Regions from separate parts of the Chromobacterium violaceum ATCC 12472 genome, predicted to be linked through region 1. Evidence: riboswitches for the same ligand, from Rfam matches in the RefSeq annotation. Region 1 holds a riboswitch; the other holds the start of a gene.

Region 1 (5,541 bases):
GGTCCATGCCGTAGCCGCGTGGCGGCTGCAGCGCGACGAAAACGTTGCCGTAATCCAGGCCGGAGAACACCAGATCGTCGCCGTCGACATAGGCGCCGCCCGGCGGCTGGCCCCAGCGTTGCAGCATCTTGTCGCGCAAGCTGTCCGGCAACTCGTCGAACCAGGCTTGGTAGCGCTGGGCCGGCACGCGGGCGGCGGCGTTTTTCATCTGTTCGGCGCTCAGGTAGTCCTGATCGTAAGCGCCGCGGTCTATCAGCTCGTGCATCAGCGCGTCGCTGTCCGGCGGCAGCTCGGCCATTTGGTAGCCGCGCGTCTGCATGCCGCGCAGCATAGCGTATAGAGACGCGGGGGAATCCAGGCCCACCGCGTTGCCGATTTGAGAAGCCTTGCTGTTGGAGTTGGTGAAGATGAAGGCGATGCGCTTGTCGGTATTGGGCACATGACGCAGCCGCGCCAGCCTGGCGGCGATGCCGGCCAGGCGGCGGGCGCGGTCCGGCAGCGGCGCGTATTGCTCGGCCTGGCCGGCCTCTGCCGGTTGCTTGAAGCTCAGCGGCACGCCGATGATGCGGCCGTCGAACTCCGGCAGCGCCACGTTCATCGCGGTGTCCAGCGGATTGAAGCCGCGGTCGGACGCTTCCCATTGCTCGCGGGTCATGCTGCTGGTGATCGCCTGCAGCACCGGCAGGTCCAGCCGGTCCGACGCCTCCACCGCCCAGCCGGGCTGGGTAGGGCCGTCATTGTTGATGTCGCCCATCGCGAACGAGGTGGTGTTGATCAGCAGGGACACCTGGGCGCGCGGGTCGGCCAGCAGCGCCAGCGCCGCCGGCAAACCTCCCTGGTCTATGGTCCGCAAGGACGAGGTGAACACCGGCAGCGCATTGACGCCGCGCTCGGCCAGGCAGTCCACCAGCAGGTCGATGAAGCGGGTGTTGCCGGACAGCCAGTGGGCGCGGTAGAAACACAGGCCGACGCTAGGCCAGTCCGGGTTGCGGATTGCAAGCCAGTCGTCCAGCGAGCAGGGCGCGGCCAGCGCCGGGTGGTAGATCCCGTGCTCCGGCAACGGCCGCGGCGGCTGGTAGCCGAAACCGGTCAGCAGCAGCCTGTCGGCCAGGCAGCGCATCAGCTCGCCCAGGTTGGCGCTGCCGCCGGCCTGCAGATAGGCGTGGACGTCCTGCTGCAGCGATACCGGCGCGCTGCACAAGGCCTGCAGCTCCGGGTCCGGCTCGCCGGTGCCGCTGACCACGATGACCGCGGCCTGCAAGCGGCGGGCATGGGCCAGCAGCCGCTCCAGGCCTGGGATGGCGTCGGCGCGGCCCAGCACGCGCAGCACGATGGCGCGGGCGTGGGCCAGCTGGCCGTCCAGCAGCGCCTGCATCGCGGCCTCGTCGGCTATGCCTTGCAGCGAAATGCCGGCGACGGCGGGGAAGTCTTCCGGCCAGCGCGCGCGCGACAGCGCGGCGAGGTCGGTGCCGGCATGGCTCAATAGTGCGATTTCGGCATTCATGGCTGCGGTTCCGTTTCAATGTCGCCGATGCCGGTTTTATGGAACACCAGCTCTTCAACCGGAACGCCGCCCTTCAGATGCTGGCAGACGATGCGCTCGATATCGGTTTCGTTCACCTTGCGGTACCAGACGCCGTCCGGGTACACCACCATCACCGGGCCCTCCTTGCACACGGCGAAGCAGTGGCTGCGGGTGCGCTTGGCGCGCAGGCCGTCGCAGGCGTCTATGGCGCGTCCCAGGTGCAGGAACATCGCTTCCGAGCCCTCGCCGCCCGGCGTGCAGCGCGGGCCGGTGCACATCAGCACGTGTTTGTCGTGCGTTCTCATTGAATCTCCGGGGCCAATTGATCGAAACGCTTCCATTTGTAGATGGCGGCGGAGGCGAGCCAAGTGAGCAGGAACACGCCGACCACGAAGTAGCCGAAGTGGGCCAGGTTTTCGTTCAGTTCCGCCACCAGATCCCATGCGCCGCCGGACAGCCGCATCTTGTTCACCAGCAAGCCCAGCGCTTCCAGCCCGCCTATGCCCACCGCGACGACGACGGAGACGAAGGTGATGGTCAGGTTGTACCACAGCTTGCGCACCGGCTTGACGAAGGCCCAGCCGTACACCTCAACCATCAGCAGGCTGTCCAGCGTGTCCACCAGCGCCATGCCGGCGGCGAACAGCACCGGGAACACCATGATGTGCCACAGCGCCACGCCGTGCGCGCTTTGCGTGGTGGCGATGGCGAACAGGCCGATCTCGGTGGCGGTGTCGAAGCCCAGGCCGAACAAAAAGCCGATCGGCAGCATGTGCCAGCTCTTGGTCACCATCTTGAACAGCGGCCGCAGCAGGCGCGCCAGCAGGCCCTGGTTGTTCAGCAGCAGGTCCAGCTGTTCGTCGCAGATGGGCTCGCCGGCGCGGGCGCGGCGAAAGGCGGACCATACCGCGCGCAGCGAGGACAGGTTGATCATGGCCAGCGCCAGCAGGAAAAAGGCCGATACGCTGACGCTGATGGTGCCGCCGATTTCGCGGAAGCCGTCGATGCGGCTCTGCAGCGCGGAGGCGGCCATGACGATGACGGCGACGGCGAACACCACCACCGCCGAGTGGCCGAGCGAGAAGAACAGGCCCACCGCGGACGGCTGGCGCTTCTCCTGCATCATCTTGCGCACGGTGTTGTCTATGGCGGCGATGTGGTCGGCGTCCACCGCGTGGCGCAGGCCGAACAGGTAGGCGAGCAAGGCGGTGGCGAGCTGGGCCGGATAGTCGGCGAAGGCGGCGAACGCCCAGGCCCAGGCCAGCAGGTTGGCCAGGATCAGCCCGGCGAGTATGGGAGCGTGGCGCGCCAGTCGGCGGCCGACGGACGGCGCGGTGGATGGATGCATGGTGCCCTCGGAGACGATACTCGTCGCGCAAGCGAGGGCACAGACCGCCGCGTATCCATGGACGGCGCATGTGCGTATCCCCCGGTACACCCCGCCCGGCTTCTGCTTGCGTCGACACGTTTGACGGCCGGTCTCCTGGCTCGCGCGTCGCCGTCCGGGCGCCGCCTTCCCGACCTTGCTAAGGGCCAGTGGCGTCAGGCGTGGACTCTGCGCTTACAGTTGCGGGGGCAGCCGCGGCATTCCACCGCGTTCCCGTTTCACCCTTTTGGGGCACCGTCAAGAATGGCAAGAATGATACGCGACAAGCTTGGGGCTGTGAACCGAAATGGTTCCGATTACAAGCGACGCCAATCGGTCAGCGCCTGCTCCAGCCGAACCCAGTCGGCGTCGGTCCTGGGCAGGCCGAAGCGCAGGCTGGGGATGGCTTCGAAATGGCGGGTCAGGATGCCGCGGCCGGCCAGGTAGCGGTGCGCGGCCAGGCTGTTTTCGTCCGGCACCCACTGAAACAGCTCGCAGCCGCCGGCGGGCGGCAGGCCGTGCCGCTCCAGGCAGCGTTGCAGCCTGGAGCTATCGCGCTGCAGCTTGGTTTTCATCGCCTGTTGCCATGGGGCATCGCGCAGCGCCAGCTTCACCGCCTCGCGCGCCGGGCCGGCCACCGTCCACGGCCCCAGCTCCTCGGCCAGCGCCCGCAGCAGTTCCGGCCAACCGAACACGAAGCCGGCGCGCGCGCCGGCCAGGCCGAAGAACTTGCCGACCGAGCGCAACACGATCAATCCCGGCTTGCCGGCGTGCGGCAGCATGCTGTCTTGCGGCGCGGCGTCCAGAAACGCCTCATCCACCACCAGCCAGCCGCCGCGCGCGGCCAGCCTCTGCCGCCAGTTTTCCAGCAACGCCGGGTCGAAGCGGTCGCCGGTGGGGTTGTTGGGGTTGCACAGCAACACCACGTCCAGCTGGTCTATGCCGGCGGCCAGTTCTTCCGGCGACAGCCTGAACAGCTGGTGCCCGCGCTTCTGCCAGTGGTGCGGGTGCTCGGCGTAGCACAGCGCCAGCATGCCGACGCGGCAGGGCGCGCGCAGCCGCGGCAGCAACTGGATCGCCGGCTGCGAGCCGGCCACGGCCAGCAGTTTGTCGCTGCCGTAATACTCCGCCGCCGCCGCTTCCAGCCCGTCATGGTTTTGCGGCAGCCGCAGCCAGCTGTCCGCCGGCAGCGGCGGCACCGGCCAGCCGTTGGGATTGACGCCGGTGGACAGGTCCAGCCAGTCGCCGACGGGTATGCCGTATTCCGCGGCCGCGCGCAGCAGGCCGCCTCCGTGTTCAAGCATGGATCGCTCCGATCAAGATGGCGGCCGCCAGCGACAACGCCGCCCACAGCCACATGCCGCGGTTGACCAGCCGCACCGCGCGGCCGATGTCTTCATGCGTGGGCGTGGGGCCGCAGCCAAGCGGCGGACGTTCCTTCCACTGGCCGTGATAGCGCGCGCCGCCGCCCAGGCTGACGCCCAGCGCGCCGGCGCCGGCGGCCATCACCGGGCCGGCGTTGGGGCTGTACCAGGTCGGGGCCTGGGTTCGCCAGCAGCGCCAGCCCTTGGCGGCATGGCCCAGCAGCAGATAGGTGAGGGCGGTCAGACGCGCCGGGAGATAATTCAGCATGTCGTCGAAGCGGGCGGCGGCCCAGCCGAAATGCAGGTAGCGCTCGTTCTTGTAGCCCCACATCGCGTCCAGCGTGTTGGCCAGCCGGTACAGCACCGCGCCGGGCGCGCCCAGGACCAGGAACCAGAACAGCGCGGCGAAGACGGCGTCGCTGCCGTTTTCCAGCACCGACTCAATCGTCGCGCGGGCGACGCCGGCTTCGTCCAGTTCGCGGGTGTCGCGGCTGACGATCCAGCCCACCCGCTCGCGGGCAAGTTGAAGGTCGCCTTCGGCCAAGGCCTTGCGCACCACCTCGGCGTGCTGGGCCAGGCTGCGAGCGCCGACCGCCAGGTAGAGCAGGGCGACCGGAACGATAATCTCCAGCAGCGGCAGCCTCGCCAGCGCCCAGGCGGCCAGCGTGAAGGGCGCCAATAACAGCGCGATGGCCGCCGCGCCGCGCAGCCGCATGCGCCAGACAGGCTCCGCGCCGGGCGCGGCCGGGTAGGCCGCGCGCTCCACGGCCTTGACCAGCCGGCCGAAGCCGACCAGCGGGTGCCAGCGCGGCGGTTCGCCCAGCAAGCGGTCCAGCAGCAGCGCGATCGGCAGAAACAGTGCGGAATTCAACGAACAGCCCTATATAATGGCCGGCCGCCGCCGGGAATTATCCAATGCGCAAGTCTGTCGCGCTTTGGGCGGCCGGAATGAATCAAGCCGCCATTCTAAGCGTTGTCAGCCATCCATGCGCAGGGAGATCGCCATGAGCGCCAAAACCATCATGATCCAGGGCGCCACGTCCGACGCCGGCAAGAGCGCGCTGGCCACCGGCCTGTGCCGGCTGCTGGCCCGGCGCGGCGTGAAAGTGGCGCCGTTCAAGCCGCAGAACATGGCGCTGAACAGCGCGGTGACGGCGGACGGCGGCGAGATCGGCCGCTCGCAGGCGGTGCAGGCGCAGGCCTGCGGCGTGGAGCCGCACACCGACATGAACCCGGTATTGCTCAAGCCCAACAGCCACACCGGCTCGCAGGTGATCATCCAGGGC
Region 2 (5,541 bases), 1.2 Mb from region 1:
AACGGCGTGGACGCCACCATCGCCGAGATCAAGAAGACCATCGGCGACGCGCCGGTCTACGTGACCTTCGACATCGACTGTCTGGACCCGTCCGCGGCGCCGGGCACCGGCACCCCGGTGCCGGGCGGCCTGACCACCGCGCAGGCGCTGAAGATCATCCGCAACCTGGGCGATCTGAACATCGTCGGCATGGACGTGGTGGAAGTGGCGCCCAGCTACGACCAGAGCGAGATCACCGCGATCGCCGCCGCCCACATCGCCTGTGACATGCTGTGCCTGATGCGCAACAAGAAGGTGGCGGGCACGCTGTAAGCGGTTCGCGTTTTGGTAGCGACGCCGTTCCCTCGTTGAAGAAGGGGCGGCGTTTTTTATTTGGACTTTGAAAAGCAGGGGGAAGGAGGCCGCTGCGCGGACGGAGGATTGGCATGGCGCGGCTGCCCACCGAGCAGGCAAAGGGGCTGAGCGACCAGCCTTGCGCCGAGCGAATCCAAAGATTCGCACGCTCGCCACCCCAGGCCGCCCCTGCCGGCCGGGCACACCCGCCCAGAAAGCCGAGGGCAAGGCGCTGGCGCACTTGGCACGCGCCAACGTCGCGCGCCTCAAACACGCGCCAGCTCAAGACCTTGCCCTTGACGGTCTGGACGGCGCGGCCAGAAGAGGAAAGCGGGCGCCTCACAATCATCGAGGCCTGGTGCGGTTTTGTGACCATGCAAACGGACCGTCGTCGTTTTCGCGGGGGGCTAATGTAGCCAGCCGAAGGGTGCCGGCACCCGCCACAGCAACAATCCCAACATCGCGATCTCGCACAGCTCCACCCCGGCGCCCAGGCAGTCGCCGGTCATGCCGCCCAGGCGGCGCTGCAGGAAGGTCCGCCAGGCCAGGCCGGCCAGCGGGGCCAGCAGCAGCGCCGGGGCCAGCCAGGCGGACAGCGCCAGCAGCGCGGCCAGGTTCAGCCCCATGCCGGCCCAGTCGCGGCGCCAGGCGAAGCGCTCGCCGCTGCCGGGCGCGATGGCCGGCAGCGTGGCTGACCAGATCACGGCGAAGCCGCGCGCCCAGGCCGGGACCAGCAGCAGGCCCCAGGCCGTTCCGGCCTGGCGTGCGATCAGCATCAGCAGCACCAGCTTGGCGATCACCGCCAGCAGCAGCGACAGCACGCCGAAGCTGCCCAGGTGCGGATCCTTCAGCACCTCGAAGAAGCGCTCGCACGAACGGTGGGCCGCGCCCAGCGCGTCGGCCAGATCGGCCAGGCCGTCCAGGTGCAGGCCGCCGGTGACCATGACCCAGGCCAGCAGCGCCAGCAGCGCCGCCAGCCACGGGTCGGCCAGGCTGCCCAGCTGCAGCGCCGCCAGCAGCAGCGCGCCGACGATGACGCCGACGGCGGGAAACCAGCGCGCGCTGGCCGCCAGCCACTCGGGTTTGAAATCGGCCAGCTGCGGCGTCGGCAGCCGGGTCAGGAACTGCACCGCCAGTATCAGTCCGCGCATGCCGACTCCAGGCGCAGCAGATAGGCCGGATGGCCCTCCAACATCGACAGCTGGACGAAGCCGCCGCGCTGCACCGTCATCAGCTTGGCCACCGCGAACTCGGTGCCCAGCAGCTCGGCCATCAGCACCGTGATCACGCCGCCGTGCGTCACCAGCAGCCGGTGGCTGCCGCGCGCCTCGGTCATCCAGTCGGCCAGGCCGGCCAGCGCGCGGGTGCGGAACTGCTCGAAGGTTTCGCCGCCGGGGGGGCTGAGCCGGCCGTCGGCCAGCGCGTCGCCCCAGCCCGGGTGGGCCTGTTCCAGGTCGGCCACCGGCTGGCCGTCCCAGCCGCCGAAGTCCATCTCGGCGAAACGCGGGTCCACCTTCAGCGTCAGCGAGCCGGACAGCGCCTGCTTGACCGCGAACTCCCGGCAGCGCTGCAGCGGCGAGGTGGCGATGCAGGTGACCGGGGCCAGGTTGCTGATGCGTTTCCAGCTGTGTTCCAGCTGCTGCTGTCCGAGCTCGGTCAGCGGCAGGTCGGTCAGGCCGATCAGGCGGCCGTCGTGATCGATGTCGCCGTGGCGCAGCAGGGTGAGGGTATAGGGGTTCATGCCGACTTGCCGCTGACGCCGGCTTCGTCGAAGGTGGCCATGCCGTTGTGCAGCTTGACCGCCAGCTGCAGCAGCGGCACGCAGACGGCGGCGCCGGAGCCTTCGCCCAGCCGCATGCCCAGGTCGACCAGCGGATGCAGCTGCAGCGCCGTCAGCGCCAGCTCGTGGCCGGACTCCGCCGAGCGGTGGCTGGCCAGCAGCCAGTCGTGCAGCGAGGGATCGATGGTCTTGGCGCACAGCGCGGCGGCGCTGGCGATGAAGCCGTCCACCAGCGACGGCACGCCCAGGCGGGCGCCTTCCAGGTAAAAGCCGGCGATCGCCGCGATTTCCAGGCCGCCCAGCTCGGACAGGGTGTCGAGTCCGCTGAGGTTTTCCCAGGCCACGCGGGCCAGCGCGGTTTTCACCGCGCGGCGCTTGTTGGCGAGACCGGCGTCATCGACGCCGGTGCCGCGGCCCACCACCAGTTCCGGCGCCGCGCCGGTGAGTCGGCAGATCAGCGCCGCCGACGCGGTGGTGTTGCCGATGCCCATGTCGCCGGCGACCAGCAGGTTGGCGCCGGCTTCCACCGCGCGGCGGGCGGCGGCGCGGCCGGCCTCCAGCGCGGCCTCGGTTTCCTCGGCGCTCATCGCCGCCTGCCTGGCCAGGTTGTGGCTGCCGGGACGGACCTTGGCGTGGACGATGGGCAGCGCCGACACGTCGCCGGCCACGCCCACGTCCACCACCTCCAGGCGGGCGTCCAGCGCGCGCGCCAGCACGCAGATGGCGGCGCCGCCATTGGCGAAATTGCGCACCATCTCGGTGGTGACCGCCGACGGGAAGGCGGACACGCCCTCCACGGTGACGCCGTGATCGGCGGCGAACACGGTGATCGCCGGCCGCAGGTCTTCCGGCTGGGCGCGGCCCTGCCATGCGGCGAAGCGGCAGGCCAGTTCCTCCAGCTGGCCCAGGCTGCCGGGCGGCTTGGTCAGGACGGCCTGACGGGCGCGGGCGGCGTTGCGGGCGGAAAGATCCAGGGGTTTGCTGCTGTTCATGGTATGGGCCTGCTGCGGGAGCGGACGGGGTCCGGCGGTTGAGTGGGTCCGGCGCGGGGCGTCGGTTGGACTCTAAGCATATTACTGCTTGGGCGATGCCGCCAAAAGTCCGGCGGGTTATAATCCGACGATTCGCAGGTGTCCGCAGCCGCGCAGCCACGCGCGGGCGGATGAAACGGGAAGCCGGTGCAAGGCCGGCGCTGCCCCCGCAACGGTAAGGCCTGGTGCGTAGGCGCCCAGGCGGCGCAGAGCCACTGTTTTGGGCGCGTGTTCACGATCTTTCGCCTGGCGTTGCCGGAAAAGACGGAGAGCAGGCTTCCAGAATGGGAAGGCGCGCCGCCGGCAAGGCCCAGCCCGGAGACCGGCCTGCGTCGCCCCGGCCGGAAGCCGGTGGACCACTGGAGTTTCGCGGGGAGGCGATTCGACAGGCGTTCCGGTTCTGCCGTGCCGTCCTTTGCTGCTGTTGCCCTCTTCGCACTCAACGTTTTCATATCGTGGAGTGTGTTTTCATGTTCAAGCTTCAAACCTGCGCCGCGCTGACGGCGCTGGCCTGTTCCGGCCTGGCCCTGGCCGATGGCGTGCCCCAGTTTGTCGGCGATCCGGTGATCGTGACGGCGAGCCGCATCGCGCAACCGTTGTCCAAGACGCTGGCGGACGCCACCGTGATCACCCGCGACGAAATCGAGGAAAGCGGCGCGCAGACGCTGCAGCAGGTGCTGTCGCGCCAGGCCGCGGTCAGCATCACGACCAATGGCGGTCCGGGCACCAGCAGCAGCATCTTCATGCGCGGCGCCAATTCCAACCACACGGTGGTGTTGGTGGACGGCATGCGCATTTCGTCGGCGACGACCGGCACCACGGCCATCCAGAACATTCCGCTGGAACAGATCGAGCGCATCGAAATCCTGCGTGGGCCCGCGTCCAGCCTGTACGGCGCCGACGCCATCGGCGGCGTGATACAAATCTTCACCCGCAAGGGCGAGGGCGCGCCGCGCTTCAATGCCGGTTTCGAGGCTGGCAGCCGCGGCACCGGCAAGCTAACCGCTGGCATTGATGGGAAAACTGGCGACACTGCTTACAGCCTGCAGTTATCCCATGCCCAGTCTGATGGTTTTTCGGCAACGAATCCGCGTAATCAGACCTATTACAATCCCGATAATGATGGGTATGGCAACGATAGTTACACTGCTAGTGTGAATCAGACATTGGCGCCAGGTCATGATTTGACGTTGAGGCTGTATCAGACCTTTGCCATAAATGATTGGGATCGTTCCAATAAATGGACTGGGCAAGATAGAGCAAAGAGCCGCCTAACGGGACAGAGCATCGAGTCGAAGAATCAGTTCAGCGATGTCTGGACAAGTAGACTACGTTTTTCGAAAACACAGGATAAGCTAGAAAATTTTTATAATGGTAACTTTGATGTTAGGGCCGACCTCTATCAGACGACTCAAGAGGAATGGCTTTGGCAGAATGATCTAAACACTACTGTTGGCAATATCATTCTTGGTATCAGCCATGGGACGCAAAAGATCGAGAGTAGCGATGTCTATTCTGAAACAAAACGTTCTCAGGATGCGGGATTTGCTACATATCAGTTTGATCAGGGTGCGCATTTATTCCAAGCTAGCCTGCGCCGAGATCATGACGATCAGTTTGGCGGGAAAACCACTGGTAAATTTGACTATGGCTATAAATTTGCCGAGGGATGGATGGCAAGAGTGGGGTATGGTACCGCCTATAAGGCACCAACATTTAATGACTTATACTATCCATATAGTGGGAATCCGAGTCTGAAGCCGGAAGATTCGAAAAATACGGAGTTGTCACTGCAGTATCGAAAAGGTCAGCAGAGTTTTAGTGTAACCATATTCCAAAATAAGATTAACCAATTGATAAACTGGGCTCCAGCTGCCCCTGATAGTGAGATTTGGGTACCGAAGAACATAGATCGAGCAACCATCCGTGGTTTGACGCTGGAAGGCGCTACGGTGGTGGCGGGAGTCGATCTGGGCGCCAATCTTACGCTGCTGGACGCCCGCGATGACGGCACTGGCCATTGGTTGGAGCGCCGCCCGCGTCAGAGCGCCAACTTCACCGCCAGCAAGGAGCTGGGCAAGTGGACCTTGGGCGCGGAGCAGCAGATCGTTTCCCGCAGATACGACGATCCGGCGAACACCGAGGCCAAAGCGCTGCACGGCTACGGCGTCACCAACGCCTTCGCCAACTACCGCTTCGCGAGGAACTGGACCGCGACGGCCCGCGTCGACAATCTGTTCGACCGCGAATACGAAACCGCCTACGGCTACAACACCGGCGGCCTGGGCGCCTTCATCGGCGTGCGTTACAGCCAATAAGGAATCGTCGATGCCCCACCTGATCACCGGCGGCGCCCGCAGCGGCAAGAGCCGCCATGCCGAAGACCTGGCCCGCCGG

The links. A riboswitch is a leader RNA that binds a small molecule or an ion and turns the genes downstream of it on or off. The one in region 1 is predicted to bind cobalamin.
Region 2: linked by a shared signal. The riboswitch ahead of CV_RS22595 (TonB-dependent receptor domain-containing protein) and the one ahead of CV_RS07695 (HoxN/HupN/NixA family nickel/cobalt transporter) in region 1 are both predicted to bind cobalamin.

Annotation. Positions count from the first base shown of each region.
Region 1 is NC_005085.1:1,687,537-1,693,077, forward strand. It holds gene CV_RS07685 (cobaltochelatase subunit CobN) at 1-1,504, opposite strand, end outside; gene CV_RS07690 ((2Fe-2S) ferredoxin domain-containing protein) at 1,501-1,830, opposite strand; gene CV_RS07695 (HoxN/HupN/NixA family nickel/cobalt transporter) at 1,827-2,873, opposite strand; cobalamin riboswitch at 2,981-3,166, opposite strand; gene cobD (threonine-phosphate decarboxylase CobD) at 3,209-4,195, opposite strand; gene cbiB (adenosylcobinamide-phosphate synthase CbiB) at 4,188-5,126, opposite strand; gene CV_RS07710 (cobyric acid synthase) at 5,260-5,541, shown strand, end outside.
Region 2 is NC_005085.1:519,234-524,774, forward strand. It holds gene speB (agmatinase) at 1-312, shown strand, start outside; gene cobS (adenosylcobinamide-GDP ribazoletransferase) at 741-1,484, opposite strand; gene CV_RS02430 (histidine phosphatase family protein) at 1,472-2,074, opposite strand; gene cobT (nicotinate-nucleotide--dimethylbenzimidazole phosphoribosyltransferase) at 2,071-3,105, opposite strand; cobalamin riboswitch at 3,225-3,490, shown strand; gene CV_RS22595 (TonB-dependent receptor domain-containing protein) at 3,615-5,462, shown strand; gene cobU (bifunctional adenosylcobinamide kinase/adenosylcobinamide-phosphate guanylyltransferase) at 5,473-5,541, shown strand, end outside.